DNA from 4 places in the Kineococcus aurantiacus genome. Region 3 is predicted to be linked to each of the others. Evidence: riboswitches for the same ligand, from Rfam matches in the RefSeq annotation. Region 3 holds a riboswitch; each other region holds the start of a gene.
The links. Region 3 has a riboswitch for S-adenosylmethionine ahead of BJ968_RS09110 (ATP-binding cassette domain-containing protein). Riboswitches for the same ligand answer to the same signal wherever they lie in the genome.

Region 1 (5,243 bases), 670 kb from region 3:
CCCCCTGGACCCGCACGCGCGGGTCGATCACCGGGTAGAGCAGGTCCACGACGAGGTTGGTGACGACGAAGACGGTGGCGGCCAGCAGGACGAGCCCCTGCACCAGCGGGATGTCCTGCCCGTTCACGGCCGTCACGGTGAGCCGGCCGATGCCGACCCGCGAGAAGACGGTCTCCACGACGACGGCCCCGGCGAGGAGGTTGCCCACGATGACGCCGCCGATGGTCAGCGCCGGGAGGGTCGCGTTGCGGAAGGCGTGCCGCAGGTGGACCCGCGCCCGGGAGGCGCCCTTGGCGCGGGCGGTCTCCACGTACGGCTCGGCCAGCGCGGTGCGCAGCCCGCGCGCCAGGACCTGCGCGATGGAGGCCGACACCGGGATCGCGAGCGTCACCGAGGGCAGGACGAGGCTCGCCGCGCCCTCGTTGCCCAGGGCCGGGAAGACCGGGACCCGGAAGGAGAGGACCTGGATGAGCAGCAGGCCGACCCAGAACGTCGGCAGCGAGACCCCCAGCGGCGGCAGCGCCAGCAGCAGCGTGCGCACCCACGCCCAGCGCGTCCAGGTCGACAGGAACGCGGTCCCGACCCCCAGGACGAGGGCGAGGGCGAGGGCCGACGCGGTCAGCAGCGCCGTCTGCGGCAGCGCCTGCCCGATCTGGGAGGTCACCGGCGCGCCGTTCTGGATGGAGGCGCCGAGGTCCAGGTGCAGCGTCCTCCACAGCGCGTGGGCGTACTGCACCGGCAGCGGGTCGTCGAGGCCGTGCTCGGCGCGCAGGGCGGCGACCTGGGCCGGGTCGACGGTGGACTGCTCCCCGCCCTGACCGCCGGCGAGCATGATCTCGACGGGGTCGCTGGGCAGCAGGTAGAGGATGACGAACGTCACGGTGTAGGCCGCCCAGAGGACGACGACGGCCTGCCCCAGCCGGCGGGCGACGTAACCCGTCACGACTGCTTCCAGGCGTCGTAGAACCACAACCGCGAGGAACCCTCGAACTGCAGGTCGTGCACGTCGTCGTGGGCGGCGATGACGGTGGACAGCTCGAAGAGGGGGATCGAGTGGGCGTCCTCCACGAGCAGCTTCGAGGCCTGCGCCACGAGCTGGGCGCGCTGGGCGGTGTCGGGGGTGGCGGCCTGCTGGGTGAGCAGGTCGTCGACCTGGCTGTGCGCGCGGTGGTTCACGTTGCGCGTCTCGGTCGAGAAGATCGTCCGCAGCACGTCCGGGTCGGACCGGGTGAGGTTGTAGAACAGGACGTCGCAGTCGCCGGAGTTCTGCAGCGCGGTCGTCTCGGCCGTGGTGCCCTGCTTGAGCTGGAGGTCGATGCCGACCGCGCGCACCTGCTGCTGGACCAGTTCCAGGACGGCGGTGGTCGACTGCCAGAACGTGACGGTGACGGTGAGCTTGCGGCCGTCCTTCTCCCGGATCCCGTCCGCCCCCTCGACCCAGCCGGCCTGGTCGAGCAGCGCGTTCGCACCGTCGACGTCGAGGGCCAGGGCGGCGGAGTCGTCGGGGGCCGCGGGCGTCGAGGCCGACAGCGCCGAGCTGACCGCGACGTCGTCGGGGTTGAGGATGCTGACGAGCTGCTCGCGGTCGATGGCCTTGGAGAAGGCCTGCCGGACGCGCTCGTCGGAGAAGATCGGCCGGGACTCGTTGGGGAAGAAGTTGTACGGGATCCCCGGGTTCGCGCGGCGCTGCGTCCAGAACCCGTTGCCGTCGAACTGCGGCAGGTCCTGGGAGGCGATGCCGGTGGTGGCGTCGATCTGCTTCGACTGCAGCGACCCGGTGCGGACGCTGGCCTCGGGGACGACCTGGTAGGTGATCGAGTCCAAGTGGGCCTCCCCGGAGTGCTTCGAGCCCGTCGGCGCCCAGTCGTAGCCCTTGCGCTTGTCCAGCACCGTCTTGTCGTCCTTGGTGTAGCTGCCCACCGTGAACGGCCCCGACCCCACGAGGGTGCTCCCGTCGCAGCGGGTCGCGGGGTCGGCCGTGGTGGTCGGCACCGACAACAGGCCCAGCGACATCGTGGAGGTCGCCTGCAGGAACTGCGCGCTGGGCGCCGAGAACGTCACGACCGCCGTCTGCGGGTCCGGCGTCTGCGTCCCGGTGTACCCCTGCAGGTAGGTCGACCCCAGGGAGGCCTTCGCCCCCAGCGCCACGATCCCGTCGAGGTTCGCCTTGACCGCCGCGGAGTCCACGGGGGTCCCGTCGGAGAACGTCGCCCCCTGCCGCAGGTGGAACGTGAAGGTGGTGGCGTCGGGGCTGACCTCCCACGACTGCGCCAGCCACGGCTGGATCTTCCCGTCGAGGTCCTGCACGGTGAGGGAGTCCACGAGCTGGCGGCCGATGTTCAGCGCGTCGTTGTTGCCGACCTGCTGCGGGTCGATGCAGCCGGAGTCGACGGAGATGGCGAAGGTGAGGTTCCCACCGTCCACGGGCGTGGCGTCCGCGGGGTTCTGCGCGCTGCTCTGCCCGCCGCTGCACGCGGTGAGGACGAGGAGGCCGGCGAGGGTGAGGGCGGACAGGGGCGTGCGGGTGCGCAAAGGGGCTCCAGGCTGGGGGAACGGCGGAGGTGCGCACCGGCCGGAGGCGTGCGGTGCGCGGGCGCGCGGGAACGTCTCCCGCGCGCTCAGGGGGCGCTGGTCAGCGACAGCCGGAGGAACCGGTCAGGCAGAAGTCGACGACGCGGCGCCAGATCGCGGTGTGGGACGTGCGGTCCACGAGAACTCCTCCATCGGTCCTGGCGGAAGCACCCGCGCCCGTCTCCGGGGGGTTGCTGCGGCGTCTCTGAGCCAGGTCTCTCAGCCGCTCTGGATGGTGTGCCCTGCCACCATAGGGGACCGCGCACCGGATCCTCAAGACCCGCCCGTCCCCACCCGTCGTTGACGCCGGGATCGTCCGCGTGCCACGCTCCGGAACAGGTCACGAGTGCTGCCGCGAAGCCCCGGCTCGGCAGCCGGCAACCCCCTCGCACGGCGTGGGGTGCCCCGGGTGAGGACCCGGTCCTGCGGAACCCGCAGGGCAAGGCAGTGCTCCGCGGGCCCCCGCGGCGCGACGTCCCCCGGCACGACTGCCGCCCAGGCCACCGCCGGGATCCCCCGCCCGCCGTTCCACGACACCGGGAGAACCGACCCGTGAAGTTCCTCGCGATGACCCTCATCACCCACACCCCCGACCCGGTGACGGGGGTGTGGCCGACCCAGCACGAGCGCTTCACCGAGGTGGTCGAGAACGCCACCCTGGCCGAGCAGTGGGGTTTCGACGCCTACGGCGTCGGGGAACGGCACGAGCGCCCGTTCCTGTCCTCCTCCCCCACCGTCGTCCTCTCCAACATCGCGGCCCGCACGTCGCGGATCAAGCTGTTCACGACCGTCACGACGCTCAGCCTGCTCGACCCGGTGCGTGCCTACGAGGACTACGCGACCCTGGACCACCTCGCGGACGGCCGCCTCGAACTCATCGTCGGCAAGGGCAACGGCGCGGCGCAGGCGAACCTGTTCCACGTCACGACCGACGACCAGTGGGACCGCAACGCCGAGGGGTACGAGCTGTTCCGCCGGTTGTGGCGGGAGGAGCAGGTCACCTGGCAGGGCCGGTTCAGGCCGTCGCTGGACCGGGCCGAGACCTGGCCGGCCCCCTACCAGCGCGACCTGCGGATCTGGCACGGCAGCGCGACCAGCGAGGAGTCGGTCGAGGTCGCCGCGGCGGCCGGGGACCCGCTGTTCTCGGCGAACGTCACGTACCCGATCGACACGTACGCCCGGCTCGTGGAGCACTACCGCGAACGGTGGGCCGCGCACGGGCACGACCCGGCCGACGCGCTCGTGGGAGCGGGTTCGGCGGGCAGCTTCGTGGCCCGCACCTCCCAGGAGGCGCGCCGGGTCTGGCGGCCGCACTTCGAGGCCCGCCAGAAGGCGTTCGCCGGCAGCGGTGTCCCGGCGGTGTGGGAGGACTTCGAGGACTTCCTCGCCCGCAGTTCCGCCCTCGTCGGCTCCCCCGAGGAGGTCGTCGACAAGGTCGGCCGCTACCACGCCCGGTTCGGGCACGAGGTGACCGCGCTGCACTTCGACCGCTCCGGGTTCAGCGAGGCGCAGCACCGCGAGAACTGGGACCTGTTCACCACCGACGTGGCCCCCGTGCTGCGGCGGCAGTTCCCGTCCCGGCCGCTCGTGCCGGCCCCGGCGCAGGCGCAGGGCCGCGCCCCGCTCGTCCCCGCCGCGTCCTGACGCGGACAGTTCCCGGCACGACCTCAGCCCAGCCCCAGGTTCCCCCGCAGCGTGCCCGCCGCGTACTCGCGCCGGAAGAGCCCGCGCTCCTGCAACCGCGGGACCACGAGGTCGGTGCACGCCTCCAGCCCCGCCGGCACGTGCGTGGGGATGACGGTGAACCCGTCCGCGGCCCCGTGCTCGAACCAGTGCTGCAGGTCGTCCGCGACCTCGTCGGCGGACCCGACGAGGAGCCGGTGGCCGTTGGTCGCCGCCGCGTGCCGCGCCAGTTCCCCCAGCGTCCAGCCGGCCCGCGCCGCGGGCCCGAACAGCAACGCCACGCGGCTGCGTCCCAGGGAGCTGGGCGGCAGGTCCCGCACGGGTTGCTCCGGGTCGGCCCCCGTGAGATCCAGCCCGGAACGCCACGACAGCTGCCGCAACCCGGCCACCGTGTCCTGCAGCTCCTGCAGCTACGCCCACACCTCCTGCGCCGCAGCGCGGGTCGCCGCGACGACCGGCAGCACACCGGGGAACACGAGGACCTGCTCCGGTTCACGTCCGTGCACCCGGGCGGCGGCGTGGACGCGCTCCCGGAAACCTCGTCCCTCGGTGGGGTCCTGCGCGACGGTACAGACGACGTCGACGAACTCGGCCGCGCGCAGGTAGCGGGTCGCGTGGTCGGGGAACCGCGCCGGCCCGAAGTTCGCGACCACGTCGGCGAACTGGCTCGTGACGGCGTTCCAGCCGGCCCGGCCGTGGCTGATGCGGTCCAGCGACGCGAACTGCCGGGCGAGGTCGCAGGGCTCGCTGAACGTCGTCGACGCGGTCGCCACCAGACCGAGGTGCCGGGTCCCGCGGGCCACGGCCGCCAGCAGCGTCAGCGGCTCGACCGCCCGGACGGGACCGTCGTGCCCCGGCCGCGGCGCGGTCAGGGCGTCCTCGCAGAAGAACAGGTCGAACCGGGCCCGCTCGGCCAGCTGCGCCGTGTGGACGATCCAGTCGACGTCGTCGGCCCGTCCCCGCGCCCCCGGCAGCCGCCACCCGCCGGG
Region 2 (5,243 bases), 2.0 Mb from region 3:
CTGAGGGCGGGGCCGGCTCCCGGCTCAGAACTCGAACAGGTTGCCCCGCAGCCCCCCGCCGCCGTACCCGGACCGCAGGACGCCGCGGCGGCGCAGCACGGGCACGAGGTCGTCGAGGAAGCGGTGCAGCGTCACGGGGTGCAGGTCGCCCGAGAGCAGGAACCCGTCGTTGCCCGCGTCCTCGCCGAACTCCTCGACGAGGTCGGCGAACTCCTCCGCCGTCCCGACCAGGCCGGACCGGTCGGCCAGCCGGCCCTTGCGGGCCTTGCGGGTCAGCAGTTCCCGCAGCGGGGCGTCGGGGGTGTCCCCGCGCAGCGCGGAGATCGTCCCGAGGGAGACGTGGTCGCCGAACACCGCCGGGTCCAGCGGGCGGTCCAGCGGCAGGGCGGTCAGGTCGGTCTCCAGGTCGCTGGACCAGTGCAGCGCGACCTCGCGCAGGACGTCCTCGCCCGGGTGCGCGGAGGCCTCGACGACGCGGTCGGCCTCGGCGGCGCTCGCGACGAGCTCGGGTTTGACGACGAGCAGGACGCGCACGTCGGAGGCCTTGCGGCCCGCCAGCGCGGCCGCGTCGAGGACCCTGCGCCGGTACTCGCGGACCCGGTCGACCCGCAGGGGCGCGAGGGCCAGCTGCACGTCCGAGCGCGACCCCGCGAACCCCAGGCCCCGGGGCGACCCGCCCGGGGAGACCAGGACGGGGTCGCCCGAGGAGAACGGCAGGGCGTTCAGCGGGCCGTCGAGGCGGAAGTGCTCCCCGCGGTGGGCGAAGGCGTCGATGCGGGTGCCGTCGGCGAACCGGCCCGTGACGGGGTCGGCGACGAGCGCCTCGGGGTCCCAGCTGTGCCACAGCCGGCGGACCACGTCGATCCACTCCTCGGCGCGGTCGTAGGCGACGTCGTGCGGGACGGGGTCGAGCCCGACGTGCCGGGCGCTGCCGGTGTCGGTGACGAGGTTGATCCCGAACCGGCTGCCGGACAGGTGCTGCAGCGTCGCGGCCTGCCGGGCGGCGAGGTACGGCGGGGTGATCCCCGCGTTGACCGTCGGGACGACCCCGAGGTGGGTCGTGGCGGCGAACAGGTACGGCGCCAGCAGCAGCGGGTCGTGCTTGGGGCCGCCGTAGGCGGCGCGCACCCGCAGGTCCAGGGTCTGCGGGTTCCCCAGCGAGATCGCGTCCTCGACCACGACGAGGTCGAACCCGGCCCGTTCGAGGTCGCGGACGGCGTGGGCGTACAGGTCCGGGCGCGTCCAGTCGTCGTTCCACGCCTGGTAGTCCCGTCCCCAGCCCTGCGGGCCGAAACCCCGGGAGAAGAAGTAGCCGAAGTGCTGCAGGCGTCCCATCAGGCCGCCGCCCCCTCGCGCTCGCGGGAGGCCACGAGGGCCTGCTCCAGGTCCCCGAGCAGGTCCTCGGGTTCCTCCAGCCCGATGGACAGCCGCACCAGGCCGGGCCAGATCCCGGCGGCGAGCCGTTCGTCCTCGCTGCGGTGGGCGTGCGTGGTGCTGGCGGGGTGGATGACCAGGGAGCGGACGTCCCCGACGTGGGTCATCCGGGTGAACAGCTGCACGGCGTCGACGAACCGTTGGGCCGCAGCGCGTCCACCCTCCAGCGTCACGGACAGGACCGCCCCGGTGCCGCGCGGCAGCAGGCGGCGGGCGACGTCGTGGGAGGGGTGCCCGGGCAGCCCGGCGTGGTCGACGCCGACGACCTCGGGCCGGGCCTGCAGCCAGCGCGCGACGGTCTCGGCGGTCGCGCTCTGGCGGCCCACCCGCAGCGAGAGGGTCTCCAGCCCCTGCTGGACCAGGAAGGCGTTGAACGGCGAGATCGCCGGGCCCAGCCGGGAGGCGACGACGGAGCGGGTGTGCTCGACGTAGGCGCGCTGCGGGCCGTGGCGCTCCACCCAGCTCATCCCGGCCAGGACGTTCGCGGGGTCGGTGAGGTGGGCGAAACCGCTCCAGTCGAAACCGGTGCCGGTGACGACCGCGCCGCCCAGCGCCGAGCCGTGCCCGGCGAGGAACTTGCTCGCCGAGTGCACGACGACGTCGGCGCCGTGCTCCAGCGGCCGCAGCAGGTAGGGCGTGGCGAAGGTGTTGTCCACGACGAGCGGGACGCCGTGGCGGTGCGCGACGGCGGCCACGGCCGGGACGTCCAGGACGCTGTTCTTGGGGTTGGCGACCGACTCGGCGAAGAACGCCCGGGTCGTCGGGCGCACGAGCCGCTCCCAGTCCCCCGGCCCGGCGGCGAAGTCGACGGCGATGCCCAGGCGGGCGAAGTTGTCCAGCAGCAGCCCGCGCGAGCCCTCGTAGAGGTCGGCGGCGGCCACCACGTGGTCGCCGGCGCCGAGGATCCCCAGCAGGGCGACGGTGATCGCGGCCTGGCCGGTGCCGAGCAGGATCGCGTCGGTGCCGCCCTCCAGGACCGCCAGGCGGCGTTCGACGGCGGCCGTCGTCGGGTTGCCCATGCGGGTGTAGACGTAGCCGTCGTCCTCGCCGGCGAAGCGGGCGCGGGCGTGCTCGAAGTCGTCGAAGACGAACCCGGCGGTGAGGTGGACGGGCGTGACCCGGGAGCCGGTGACCGGGTCCGGTTCGGCGCCGGCGTGGACCTGCTGGGTGGTGAAGCCGTACGGGGCGTGCGTCATCGCGGGACCTTCCTGGGGCGGAGCGGGGTGGGGGCGGATCGGGCGGTCAGGCCCGACACGTCGTCCCGGCGCTGCGCAGGAGGTCGACGACGAGGCGTCGCGTGAGCGGTTCGATCGGCACTGCGGGTCCCTCCCCATCGGTCCTGGCGGGAGCACCTACCCCGGCGGGGCGGTTGCTGCGGCGTCGACGAGCCAGGTCTCTCGGCCGCTCTGGATGGCTCTCCCAGTGGACGGCACGGCCCCGACCCGTGTCAAGCGCTTCACCGGATCGGGCGCGGGGTAGCGTGCGCGGTCGTGATCCTCACGGCGATGGTCTTCTACCCCGGCGGCGAGCACCTCACGAGCTGGCGGCTGCCGGGTGGGCGGCCGGACGAGTACGTGAGCTTCGGGTACTACGAGCACTTCGCGCGCACCGCCGAGCGGGCGGGGTTCGCGGCCGTGTTCTACGCCGACGAGCTGTACGTGTGGGACCGGTTCGGCTCCGGCGTCGAGCACGTCGCGAACGTGCGGCCCGAGCCGTTCGGCCTGCTGGGGGCGCTGACCCGCAGCACCGAGCGGATCGGCCTGGTCGCGACCGTCTCCACGACGTACAACGAGCCGTTCCACACCGCCCGGCAGGTCGGCACCCTGGACTTCCTCAGCTCCGGGCGGGCCGGGTGGAACCTCGTGACGTCGGCCAGCGACGAGGAGGCCCGCAACTTCGGGCTGGAGCGCAACCTGGACCACGCCGCGCGCTACCGCCGCGGCGCCGAGTTCGTCGAGGTCGTGCACGGCCTGTGGGACAGCTGGGACGACGGCGCGATCCGCCCCGACGTCGCCTCGGGCCGCTACGCCGACCCGGCCGGGATGCACGTGCTGGACCACGAGGGGGAGTTCTTCCGGGTGCGGGGCCCGCTGAACCTGCCCCGCCCGCCGCAGGGCCGTCCCGTGCTGTTCCAGGCCGGGTCCTCCGAGGACGGCCGGCGGCTCGCGGGCCGGCACGCCGAGGCCGTGTTCGTGCCGGGCTCGGCCCCGCTGCCGGGCGCGCGCAGCCTCTACGAGGACTACAAGCGGCGCGCCGTGGAGAACGGCCGGGACCGCTCGCACCTGCTCGTGCTGCCGGCCCTGTCCCCCGTGCTGGGCGAGACCCCCGCGCGCGCCCTGGAGCGGCTGGAGGAGATCGAGGCGCTGACCCCGGACCGGCTCAGCCTGGACTGGCTCTCGCACCACCTGGGGGTCGACCTGTCCGACCGGCCGCTGGACGAGCGGTTCGAGTTCGACTTCAGCAGCGGGTCGAACCAGGTGCAGACGGTGTTCGAGGGGGTCCGCAAGCTCGTGGACCGCGAGCGGTTCACGCTGCGGGAGCTGTACCGGGCGATGCTGCGCCGCCGGTTCCTGCCCGGCACCCCCGAGCAGGTGGCGGACTGGATGACCGAGCGGTTCACCGGCGGCGCGGCGGACGGTTTCACCCTGGCGTTCTCCTCCCTGCCCACCGGGCTGGAGGAGTTCGCCGAGCAGGTGGTGCCGCTGCTGGTGCGACGCGGGGTGCTGGCCCCGGAACTGCCCGCGGCGACCCTGCGGGAGAACCTCGGCCTGCCCGTGCCGCCCAGCCGCTACCGGTGAGCCGCTACCGGTGAGCCGCTACCGGTGAGCCGCTACCGGTGAGCCGGGGGGCCGTTCAGGCGCCCAGCTCGGCCAGCCGCGGGACCACGGCGTCGCCGAACCGCTTGACGCTGCCGGGTTCGAAGTAGCCCCGGAACCCGCCGTGGACGTGGGTGACGCCGAGCGCGGCCCACCCGCGGGCCTGCTCGAGGAACCCCTCGACGTCGTCGGGGTCGGCGACGGCCATGACGGTCTTCTCGATCTCGTCGTAGTCGCGGCCGAGGTCCTCGCAGTGGGCCCGCAGGACGTCGAGCTTGCGGGCGATGTCGTCGCCCCCGAACAGGTTGCAGGCGTCGGCGTACTGCGCGACCAGGCGCAGCGTCTTCTTCTCCCCGCCGCCGCCGATGAGGATCGGCGGGTGCGGGCGGCGCAGCGGCTGCGGGCTGTTGAGGGTCCGGCCGAGCGCGTAGTGCCGGCCGGTGAAGGGTTCCTCGGAGTCGGACCACATCTGCCGGCAGATCCGCAGCGTCTCCTCCAGCCGCTCGAAGCGCTCGGCGGTGCCCGGGAAGGGCAGGCCCAGGCCCGTCGCCTCCTGCTCGAACCAGGCCGCCCCGATCCCCAGCCACGCCCGGCCGCCGGAGAGCACGTCGAGGGTGGTGACGAGCTTGGCCAGGAGCCCCGGTTCCCGGTACGTCACCGCGGTCACCCAGGCGAGCAGCTCGACGCGCTCGGTGCGGGCGGCCAGGAAGCCCAGCGTCGTGTACGCCTCCAGCATGGCCCGCTCGGCGTCGCCGATGGGCGGGATCTGCCACAGGTGGTCCATGACGCTGACGCTGCGGAAACCGGACTCCTCCGCCTCGCCGACGACCCGCAGGAGGTCCTCGCGCAGGGCGGCGGGGCCGCCGGGGTTGGTGAAGTCCGAGACGTGCAGGCCGATGCGCACGGGGTGCTCCCTCGTTCGGTGCCGGTGGTCCGGGGCGAACCTACGCCCGCCCCCCGCCACGCCGCACCCGGATCGGTCCCCGGGCCGTG
Region 3 (5,243 bases):
GATGGCCCACGACTTCGGCGCCATCTCCCCCACGACGAGGTGGACGAACGTCACGATGAACAGCGCGAGCACGAAACCGAGGGCGTCGGCCGCGACCGCGGGGACGCCGAGGGCCTCGAACCCGGGGGTCAGCCAGTGGTGGACCGCCGGTTTCGAGATCGCCCCCAGCGCCAGGACGCAGGCCGTGATGCCCAGCTGGGACCCGGCCAGCAGCACCGTCAGCTCGTGGGAGCTGCGCAGCGCGGCCCGGCCGGCGTAGGTGCCGGCGGCGTCCTCCAGCCGGTGCCGCTTGGCGCCCAGCAGGGCGAACTCGACGGCGACGAAGAACGCGCTCAGCGCCACGATCAGCGCCGTCACGGGGACGACGACGAACGGGTCGTCACTCACGCGGCTCACCCCCCTGCGGCAGTTCCAGCCGGACCCGGGCCGGCACGTGGCGGGCCACGGCCAGCACCCGCACGGTCAGCGTCCGCGGCCGCGCCTCCAGGTCGCCGGGGTCGGCCGGCAGGTCCAGCACGAGTTCGGTGCCCTGCTCGGGCAGGCCGCCGTGGGCGGCGATGACCAGACCGGCGACCGTCTCGTAGTCGCCGCGCGGCAGGTCCACGCCCAGGGACCGCTCGACCTCGTCGACGTGGACCTCCCCCGACACCTCCCACACCCCGTCACCCTCCACGGGGACGTACGTCGGGTCCTCGTCGTCGTGCTCGTCGGTGATCTCCCCGACGAGTTCCTCGGCGAGGTCCTCGACCGTCACGACCCCCGTGAAACCGCCGTACTCGTCGACGACGCAGGCGAGCTGGTTCTTCGTCCCGGCCAGCTGCCGCAGCACCTGCGGCAGCGGGGTGAGGGTCGACACCACGAGCGGGACCCGCATGATGCGCGTGACGTGCGCCGTGTCGTCCTCGGCCGTCGCGAGCAGGTCGGTCAGGTGCACGACCCCCAGGACGTCGCCGGAACCGGTGGCCAGCACCGGGTACCGGGAGTGCCCCACGGCCATGAGGGCGCGCACCAGGCCCAGGTCGGCGGACTCGTCGACGGTGTCGACGCGCGAGCGCGGCACCATGGCGTGCTCGACGTCGCGCTGGGGGAAGTCCAGGATCCGGTCCAGCAGCACCGCCAGGTCCGGCGGCAGGTCACCGCTCTCGCGGGACTCCTCCACGATGGCCTCCAGGTCCCTGGCCGTCGCGGCGTGCTCGACGTCGTGGACGGGTTCGATGCGCAGCGCCCGCAGCAGCGCGTTGGAGGCCTGGTCGAAGAACCGCACGAGCCAGCCGAACACCCGCAGGTAGACCAGCGTGGACCGGCTCAGCCGCACCGCCAGCGGTTCGGGCCGCGCGATGGCCAGGTTCTTGGGGAACAGCTCCCCGAACAGCATCTGCACGAACGTCGAGAACAGCAGCGCCACGACGGCCCCGACGCCGACGCTCACCGCGGCGGGGACCCCGACCCCGCCCAGCAGCGCCCCGAGGGACTCCCCGATGAGGGGTTCGGCGACGTACCCGACGAGCAGGCCCGTGACGGTGATGCCCAGCTGCGCGCCGGACAGCATGAACGAGGTGCGGCGGGTGACCTGCAGGGCCCGGCGCGCCGCGGGGTCGCCGGCCTCGGCGCGGGCGCCCAGCGCCGACCGGTCCACCGACATGAAGGCGAACTCCTGGGCCACGAACCAGGCCGTGGCGACGGTGATGGCGAACACCACCACGACACCGAGGAGCAGGGCGAGCACGTCCGTCACGGGAGCACCTCACCGTGGCCGGGCGTGCTCGAGGTACTTGAAGGGCGATCGTCGTCGCGCATCGGCGGCGGCGGTCCTCTCCTGGTCTGGGGGACGGTGCCCCGGGGACGTGTTCCCGGTCAACGCACGAGCGCGCGGGACGGTTCCCCCGCCGCCGGGCGGGGCGTGGTGAACCGCGTCGTGACCCGCCGCGCGAACGCCACGTGCGCCGGTGCGCCGGTCACGGTGAACCCGGCGGCCGCGACGAGACCGTCGTCCAGCTCCAGCACCTGCGCGTCCCGCAATGGCCACGGCTCGTGCTCGTTGGCGATCCACCACGTGCGGCCCAGGTGCTCCACGTGCAGGCCGAAGCGGGCCGTGAGGAAGTCGCCGAGGTCGTCCCGGGCCGGCTCCACCCGCCGGGTCGCGCCCTCGCGGACCGCGACGCGGCTCGTGACGCCGTCGCGGGTGCGGCACGTCCACAGCAGCTCCCGCGCGCCGTCGCGGACCCGCACCGCGTGCCGCAGCGTCGACCACCGGTACGGCAGCCCGAACGCGGTCTGCGCGCCCAGGACGACGGCCAGCCGGGAGGCGTCCAGGCTGGCGAACACCACGCCGTGCCGCCCCTGCTCGTCGACGGAGTACGTCCGCACGTTCGTCTCCAGGAACGTCCCCAGGTACGGCACGGCGGCCCGGCCCCCGGGTCCGGCCCCGCGCAGGGTGAAGGGGATGAGGCCGACGTAGGCGCGGCCGGCGAACAGGTCGGGGCGGGTGCCGGGCGGCAGGTGCGGGGCGACCTCGTCGGGGTCGACCTCCCAGTGCAGGAAGGCGACGTCGTCCCAGTGCTGGTGCATCATCACGGGCCGGGGCAGGGGCGGGGCGGTGACCACCCGGTCAGCGTGCCGCAGCGGCGCCGCTCGGCAACCGCAGCGCACCCGCCGCGCACCCGCCGCGCACCTGCGGCGCACCGGGTGGCGGCGGCACCCCCGCGGCTGGCTTAGAGTGTGCGCACCATCCAGAGCGGCCGAGAGACCTGGCTCGTCGACGCCGCAGCAACCGCCCCCACGGGGGTGTGGTGCTCATGCCGGGACCGATGGAGGAGACCGTGACGACCGCCCCCACCGCCAGCCCCCGGGCCGCCGACCGCGTCGAGGCCGCCGGGGTGCGCCTGCGCGGCGTCGGGCGCAGCTTCGGCGAGCACCGGGTGCTGGCCCCCCTGGACCTCGAGCTCGACGCGGGCGGCACCGTCGCCCTCGTGGGGGCCTCCGGCAGCGGCAAGTCGACGCTGCTGCGGCTCCTCGCCGGGCTGGACACCCCCTCCACCGGGACGGTGGAGGTCGCCGGGCAGCCCGTGCGCGGGGTGCACCCCCGCACCGCGGTGGTGTTCCAGGAACCGCGGCTGCTGCCGTGGCGGGACCTGGCCGGCAACGTCGCCTTCGGCCTGCCGCGCGGCACGGCCCGCGCGCAGGGCCGGGCCGAGGTGCTGCGCTGGCTGGACGTCGTGGGGCTGGCCGACTTCGCCGGGCACCGGCCGCGCCGGGTCTCCGGCGGCATGGCCCAGCGCGCGGCCCTGGCCCGCGCCCTCGTCCGCCGCCCCGGCGTGCTGCTGCTCGACGAGCCGTTCGCCGCGCTCGACGCCCTGACCCGCCTGCGCATGCAGGACCTGCTCGACGAGGTGCAGCGCGGCACGGGCGCCACCGTCGTGTTCGTCACCCACGACGTCGACGAGGCCCTGCACCTGGCCGACCGGGTGCTCGTCCTCGGCGACACCGGCAGCGGGCAGGGCGCCGGGATCGTCCGGGACCTGCGGGTCGGTGCGCCCCGTCCCCGCGACCGCGCCGACGCCGCCACCGCCCGGCTGCGCGTCGAGCTGCTCGACCTGCTCGGCGTCCCCCGCTCCGCCTGACCGCCCCCTCCGGGGGCACCCCGAGAACCCGCCCCACCCACCTCCACGGGAGAACTGTGTCCACGCTGCCCCCCACCACCACCCGTCGCGCCCTGCTCGGCCTTGGTCTGGGTTCCCTGGCCCTGACCGCGGCCGGCTGCGTCAGGGGCGAGTCGTCCACCGGCTCGGCCCCCGCCAGTTCCGGCGCTTCCGCCGGTTCCGGCGGATCCGGCGGCGACCGGGTCCGCCTCGACTACGCCCTCTACAACCCCCTCAGCCTCGTCGTGCGCGAGCAGAAGCTGCTCGAGGACGCCGGGCTCACCGTGCAGTGGGAGCAGTCGGCGGGCAGCAACAAGGCCAACGAGTTCCTGCGCAACGACAACCTGGACCTGGCCTCCACCGCCGGGTCGGCCGTGCTGCAGGCCCGCACGAACGGCTCGCCCGTGCAGACGGTCGCGGTGTACTCCCAGCCGGAGTGGACCGCGCTGGTCGTCGGGAAGGACTCCACCCTCACCGACGTGGCGGGGTTGCGCGGCAAGCGGATCGCCGCCACCACCGGCACCGACCCGTACTTCTTCCTCCAGCAGGCGCTCGCCGGCGCCGGGCTGTCCGGCACCGACGTCGAGATCACCAACCTCCAGCACGCCGACGGCCGCGCCGCCCTCGAGCGCGGTGACGTCGACGCCTGGGCCGGCCTGGACCCGAACATGGCCGCCTCGGAGCTGCAGGCCGGGTCGAAGCTGCTGTACCGCAACGTCGACTTCTGCACCTACGGCGTCCTCAACGCCCGCGAGCAGTTCGTCCAGGACTCCCCCGACCTCGTCCAGCAGGTCGTCGACGCGTACGCCACGGCCCGCGCGTGGGCGCTGGCGAACCCCGCCGACCTGGCGACCCTCTACGCGACCGCCGCGCAGCTGTCGCCCGAGGTCGCCGCCCGCGTCCTGGAGCGCACGACGCTCGACCTCGACGGCGTGCCCGGCGACGCGCAGCGGACCGTGCTGGCCGGGATCGTGCCGCTCATGGCCGCCACCGGCGACGTCCCCTCCGAGGACGCCGCCACGAAGGCGCTGGACACGCTGCTGGTGCCCGACTTCGCCCGCAAGGCCACCGCCGCGTGAGCGCGCCCACCACGTCCGCCCCGGCCGCACCGGCCGGCCGCGCGCCGCGCCGCCGGCCGGGCTGGTGGCTCGGCGCGGTCGTGCCCGTGCTGCTGGTCGCGGCGTGGTGGGCCACCACGGCGGCCGGGGTGTTCCTGCCCAGCCAGCTGCCGTCGCCGGTGGACGTGTTCCACGCCGCCCAGCAGCTGTGGGCCACGGGGCAGCTGCAGCTGAACATCGCCATCAGCGTGCAGCGGGTCCTCGTCGGGTTCTGCTGCGGCGCCGTGGCCGGGCTCGTCCTGGGCGGGCTGACGGGGTCCTCGCGGGTCCTGGACCGGCTGCTGTCCCCCACCCTGGGGGCCTTGCGGGCCGTGCCGTCGCTGGCGTGGGTGCCGCTGCTGGGCCTGTGGATCGGCATCGGGGAGACCCCGAAGATCGTGCTCGTCGCGATCGGCGCGTTCTTCCCCGTCTACACGACCGTCTTCTCCGCCCTCACCCACCTCGACCCCGCCCTCGTGGAGGTGGGCCGCGCCTACGGCCGCCGCGG
Region 4 (5,243 bases), 990 kb from region 3:
CGCTGGCCGACCGCGAGGTGACCCTCGCCCAGCGGAACCACGAGTTCCTCTTCGGCTGCATCGGCTTCGACTTCGTCGCCCACGCCGGCGGGGAGGACCTCGACGGCGCGTCGTCGTTCTTCGGGGCGTCCGCGCCCGCCGACCAGGTCGACGCGCTCGCCGAGGCGTGGTTCGGGCTGTTCAACGCCACGACCCTGCCGTTCTACTGGGGTGAGTTCGAGCCGGTCCGGGGCCGGCCGGCGACCGACCGCCTGGTGAAGACCGCCCGGTGGTTCGCCGACCGCGGCGTGCTCGTCAAGGGGCACCCGCTGACCTGGCACACGGCGGCGCCGGACTGGCTGCTGGACCTGAGCACCGCCGAGGTCGTCGAGGCCCAGCGGGCCCGGATCCGGCGCGAGGTGGGCGGTCTGGCCGGGCTCGTCGACACCTGGGACGTCGTCAACGAGTCGGTCATCATGCCGGTGTACGACAAGTACGACAACGGCCTGACCCGGGTCGCCCGCGAACTCGGCCGCACCGCCACCCTGGCGGTGGCGTTCGGGGAGGCCCGGGCGGCGAACCCCGCCGCGACGTTGCTGCTCAACGACTTCGACATGTCGCCCGCCTACGAGAGGGTCGTCGAGGAGGCGCTGGAGGCCGGTGTCGGCATCGACGCGCTCGGCCTGCAGAGCCACATGCACAAGGGCTACTGGGGCGAGGAGCGGACCCACGACGTGCTGGCCCGGTTCTCCCGGTTCGGCCTGCCGCTGCACTTCACCGAGAACACGCTGGTCTCCGGCGACCTCATGCCCGCCTCGGTCGGCGACCTCAACGACCACCAGGTCGACCACTGGCCCTCCACCCCCGAGGGGGAGCAGCGGCAGGCCGACGAGCTCGTCCGGCACCTGAGCACCCTCGTGGCGCACCCGTCGGTGCAGGCGTTCAACTACTGGGGCCTGACCGACGCGACCACCTGGCTCGGCGCCCCCGTCGGCCTCGTCCGGGCCGACGGGACCCGCAAACCCGCCTACGACGCGGTGCACGCGCTGGTGAAGGGGCAGTGGTGGGTCGCCCCCACCACCGTGCGGACCGACGCGGACGGCCGCCTCGCGGTCCACGGCTTCCGGGGCGAGTACGAGGTGTCGGCGGGCGGCGCCCGCGCCGGGGTGCGCCTGGACGGCACGGCGGCCGCCCTCGAGGTGCGGCTGGCCGCGGGGACCGGCCGGTGACCCGCCGCCCGACCCGGGAGGTCCACGGCTTCAACTACGCCGGTTCCTGGGGCACCTCGGGCCTGGACCTGTGGCAGCACCACGACCACGGGCTGATGGCCGTCGAGGTGGCCCGCGGCAAGGCCGCGTTCCCCGGCTGGAACACCGCCCGCTGGTGGCTGTCGCACGAGGCGTTCCAGCGCGACCCCGGGCGGTTCCTGGCCAACCTCGACGCCGGGCTGGGGGTGTTCGCCGCGCACGGCATCGCGGTGGTGCCCGTCCTGTTCAACCGCTGGCGCGACCCGGTGTGCGACTTCGGCGGGGTCCCGCTGGACCACCTCCTGCCGCACGCCAGCGCCTGGAGCCGCACCGACGACCTGTTCGCCGACCCCCTCGCCGACGGCCCCGACGTCGCCCCCGTGCAGCGGATCTTCCGGCGCTACCTCCTCGACGTCGTCACCGCCCACGCCGACGACGAGCGGGTCTGGGCGTGGGACCTGTGCAACGAACCCCTCATGGGCGCCTACGTCCACGACGAGGACAGCCCGCTGCGCACCGCCGAGCTGCGCTGGCTGCGGTGGTGCCGGGGCGTGGTCCTGGCCGCCGGGGCCCGGCAGCCGCTGACGGTGGGCAACTACGCCGACGTGGCCGCGCTGCGGGCCACCGAACCGGTCAGCGACGTCCTGGGTTTCCACCCGTACTGGATGTGGCAGGGCATCGGCCCGGAGACGGACGTGCACACCCACGAGGGTTTCGAGGCCTACCTCGACGAGTGCGTCGCCCTCGCCCGCTCGGCCGGCAAGGACCTGTACGCCAGCGAGACCGTCTGGGGCGCCCGCGACGACGCCAAGCACGTCGAGGTCATGCGCTACACGCTGTCCCGGCTGCGGGAGCGGGGGATCGGGTACACCGTGCACGCCCTGCACCACAGCGGCGTCGCCGACCTGCACCGCGACACCCACGGGCCCGTGGGGCACCCGGAGTGGCTGCACTTCCTCGACGCCGACGGCACCGTGCGCCCGGGCCACGAGGCGTTCAACGAGTTCGCCCCCGGCTGAGGCGGCGGCCCCGCGGCCCGCCCCGGCTACGGTGCCGGGGTGCAGATCCGCGAGTACGCCGAGACCGACTGGGCCCGCGTCTGGCCCTTCTTCGACGAGGTCGTCGCCGACGGGGAGACCTACGCCCTGCCGCAGGGACTGACCTCGCAGCGGGCCCGCGACCTGTGGGTGCAGCCGCCGCCGTGGGCGACCTTCGTGGCCGTCGAGGACGACGGCACGGACGACGGCACGGGGGACGGGACGGGGGAGGAGGAGGTGCTCGGGACGGCCAAGTGCGGGCCCGTCCGCCCCGGCGGCGGGGCCCACGTGGCGACGGCCAGCTTCATGGTGTCCCCCGCCGCGCGCGGGCGCGGGGTCGGGCGCGCCCTGGGCGAGCACGTGCTGGCGTGGGCCCGCGCGCAGGGGTACCTGGCGGTGCAGTTCAACGCCGTCGTCGAGACCAACACCGCGGCCGTCGCGCTGTGGACGTCGCTGGGCTTCGCGATCGTCGGGACCGTCCCGCAGGCCTTCGACCACCCCGAGCACGGGTACGTCGGCCTGCACGTCATGCACCGCTTCCTCTGAGCCTCCTCCCCGGCCCGGCCCCGGGGCCCTCCGCCATGCCCTAGGGTGGGCGGACCATCCAGAGCGGCCGAGAGACCTGGCTCGTCGACGCCGCAGCAACCCCGCGAGGGGTGCTCATGCCAGGACCGATGGGAGGAACAGTGGGTCACGCCGGCGACCTCACCCCGCGTGAGGCCTTCGAGCTCGTCCGGGACGACCCGGACGCGGTCCTGGTCGACGTCCGCACCGACGCCGAGTGGCGGTTCGTGGGGGTCCCCACGGGCCTGGGCGCCGAGCCCACGCTCGTGTCGTGGCTGCCGGTGGACCCCGAGCGCTTCCTCGCCGACCTGGCCGCGGCCGGCCTCACGCCCGGGTCCGGCCGCAAGGTCGTCTTCCTGTGCCGGTCCGGGCAGCGCTCGGTCGCCGCGGCCGAGGCGGCCACGGCGGCCGGCATCGCGCCGAGCTACAACGTCCTGGACGGCTTCGAGGGGCCGCTGGACGCCGAGGGCCACCGCGGCGCGGTCGGCTGGCGCGCCGCGGGCCTGCCCTGGAAGCAGTCGTGAGCGACACGCGGTGCGGCGCTGCCTGGACCGAGGAGACGCGCCGACGGAGTCGTCGCGCGGATCCGGGGGAAGGCGGCGCCACGGGCACCGCGACGGAGCGAGCGGGGGAGACGTCGTGAGCGACGCGCGGGACTGGCGGCCGGACACCACGGCCGTCCGCGGCGGCCTGGCCCGCTCGCAGTTCGAGGAGACCGCCGAGGCGATGTACCTCACGTCCGGCTACGTCTACGGGTCCGCCGCCGACGCCGAGGCCGCCTTCTCCGGTGACGTCGACCGGTACGTCTACTCCCGCTACGGCAACCCGACGGTGTCGGTGTTCACCGAGCGGCTGCGGCTCATGGAGGGCGCGCAGGCCTGCTACGGGCTGGCCAGCGGGATGTCCGCGGTGTTCTACGCCCTGGCCGCGCTGCTGGGCGCCGGGGACCGGGTCGTCGCCGCGCGCAGCCTCTTCGGGTCCTGCTTCGTCATCCTCGACGAGATCCTGCCCCGCTGGGGCGTCGAGACGGTCTTCGTCGACGGCGAGGACCTCACCCAGTGGGAGCAGGCGCTCGCCGTGCCCACCCAGGCCGTGTTCTTCGAGACGCCCGCCAACCCCATGCAGACCCTCGTCGACATCGAGGCGGTCACCGAGCTGGCCCACGCCGCGGGCGCCGCGGTCGTGGTCGACAACGCGTTCGCCTCGCCCGTGGGCCAGCACCCGCTGCGGTTCGGGGCCGACGTCGTCGTGTACTCGGCCACCAAGCACATCGACGGCCAGGGCCGGGTCATGGGCGGTGCGGTGCTGGGCACCGAGGAGTTCATCGGCGGCCGGTTCCGGGAACTCACCCGGCACACCGGCCCCACCCTCAGCCCGTTCAACGCCTGGACCCTGGCCAAGGGGCTGGAGACCCTGGGCCTGCGGGTCCGGCACTCGGCGGCCAGCGCGCTGCGGATCGCCGAGCACCTCGAGCAGCAGCCCGGCGTCCGCTGGGCCCGCTACCCCCTGCTGCCCAGCCACCCGCAGTTCGACCTGGCGAAGCGCCAGATGGACCTCGGCGGCACCATCGTGACCTTCGAGCTCGACGCCCCCGCCGGGCGCGGCAAGGAACGCGCCTTCGAGGTCCTCGACGCCCTGCGGGTCGTGGACATCTCCAACAACCTCGGCGACACCAAGTCGCTGGCCACCCACCCCGCCACCACGACGCACCGGCGGCTGGGGCCGCAGGGTCGTGCCGCCATCGGCCTGACCGACGGCGTGCTGCGGTTGTCCGTGGGTCTGGAGGACCCCGACGACCTGCTCGACGACCTCACCCGCGCCCTCGCCTGAACCACCCGAACGGAGAACACCCTTGTCGCAGCAGCAGATCCCCGTCTCCCACGCCGGCAGCCTGCCGCGCACCCCCGAGCTCATCGCCGCCAACGAGGCCCGGCGGGTCGCCGAGGACGGTTTCACCCTCGAGCGCACGCCCGAGTTCGAGGCGCTGCTCACCCGCGCCGTCGTCGACCTCGTGCAGCGGCAGGAGGACCTCGGGGTGACGATCGTCGGCGACGGCGAGTACGGCAAGGCGATGTCCAGCGCGGTCGACTACGGCGCCTGGTGGTCGTACTCCTTCCAGCGCGTCGCCGGCCTGGAGGTGACGGGGGAGGACCTGTTCACCCAGCCGACCGTCCGGTCCGGCCCGGGCGACGTCAAGCTCACGAGCTTCCCCGACCGCCGCGACTGGACGATCTTCAAGGAGGCCTACCAGGACCCGACGTCGGGGATCTCGACGGGCAAGAACGCCACCGCGTTCCCCGCGACCACCGGCCCGCTGTCCTACACCGGCCAGGACGCCATCGCCTCCGACATCGCCAACCTCAAGGCCGGGCTGGCCGCCACGGGCCTCGAGCAGGGTTTCATCACCTCCCTGTCC

Region 1: another riboswitch for S-adenosylmethionine. It lies ahead of BJ968_RS05840 (LLM class flavin-dependent oxidoreductase); the one in region 3 lies ahead of BJ968_RS09110 (ATP-binding cassette domain-containing protein).
Region 2: another riboswitch for S-adenosylmethionine. It lies ahead of BJ968_RS18850 (O-acetylhomoserine aminocarboxypropyltransferase/cysteine synthase family protein); the one in region 3 lies ahead of BJ968_RS09110 (ATP-binding cassette domain-containing protein).
Region 4: another riboswitch for S-adenosylmethionine. It lies ahead of BJ968_RS04300 (rhodanese-like domain-containing protein); the one in region 3 lies ahead of BJ968_RS09110 (ATP-binding cassette domain-containing protein).

The regions. Positions count from the first base shown of each region.
Region 1 covers NZ_JACCBB010000001.1:1,217,196-1,222,438, forward strand. The annotation lists gene BJ968_RS05830 (ABC transporter permease subunit) at 1-943, opposite strand, end outside; gene BJ968_RS05835 (ABC transporter substrate-binding protein) at 940-2,532, opposite strand; SAM riboswitch class I at 2,718-2,810, opposite strand; SAM riboswitch class IV at 2,910-3,023, shown strand; gene BJ968_RS05840 (LLM class flavin-dependent oxidoreductase) at 3,124-4,215, shown strand; gene BJ968_RS05845 (LLM class oxidoreductase) at 4,239-4,574, opposite strand; gene BJ968_RS05850 (LLM class flavin-dependent oxidoreductase) at 4,665-5,243, opposite strand, start outside.
Region 2 covers NZ_JACCBB010000001.1:3,929,639-3,934,881, reverse strand. The annotation lists gene BJ968_RS18860 (antibiotic biosynthesis monooxygenase family protein) at 1-4, shown strand, start outside; gene BJ968_RS18855 (LLM class flavin-dependent oxidoreductase) at 25-1,335, opposite strand; gene BJ968_RS18850 (O-acetylhomoserine aminocarboxypropyltransferase/cysteine synthase family protein) at 1,335-2,630, opposite strand; SAM riboswitch class I at 2,762-2,851, opposite strand; gene BJ968_RS18845 (NtaA/DmoA family FMN-dependent monooxygenase) at 2,925-4,232, shown strand; gene BJ968_RS18840 (TIGR03560 family F420-dependent LLM class oxidoreductase) at 4,288-5,154, opposite strand; gene BJ968_RS25935 (DUF3253 domain-containing protein) at 5,195-5,243, opposite strand, start outside.
Region 3 covers NZ_JACCBB010000001.1:1,885,544-1,890,786, forward strand. The annotation lists gene BJ968_RS09095 (CNNM domain-containing protein) at 1-387, opposite strand, end outside; gene BJ968_RS09100 (CNNM domain-containing protein) at 380-1,735, opposite strand; gene BJ968_RS09105 (YqjF family protein) at 1,855-2,604, opposite strand; SAM riboswitch class I at 2,723-2,814, shown strand; gene BJ968_RS09110 (ATP-binding cassette domain-containing protein) at 2,877-3,620, shown strand; gene BJ968_RS09115 (aliphatic sulfonate ABC transporter substrate-binding protein) at 3,677-4,717, shown strand; gene BJ968_RS09120 (ABC transporter permease subunit) at 4,714-5,243, shown strand, end outside.
Region 4 covers NZ_JACCBB010000001.1:898,827-904,069, reverse strand. The annotation lists gene BJ968_RS04315 (endo-1,4-beta-xylanase) at 1-1,208, shown strand, start outside; gene BJ968_RS04310 (glycoside hydrolase 5 family protein) at 1,205-2,245, shown strand; gene BJ968_RS04305 (GNAT family N-acetyltransferase) at 2,285-2,809, shown strand; SAM riboswitch class I at 2,861-2,944, shown strand; gene BJ968_RS04300 (rhodanese-like domain-containing protein) at 2,950-3,351, shown strand; gene BJ968_RS04295 (O-succinylhomoserine sulfhydrylase) at 3,467-4,657, shown strand; gene BJ968_RS04290 (cobalamin-independent methionine synthase II family protein) at 4,680-5,243, shown strand, end outside.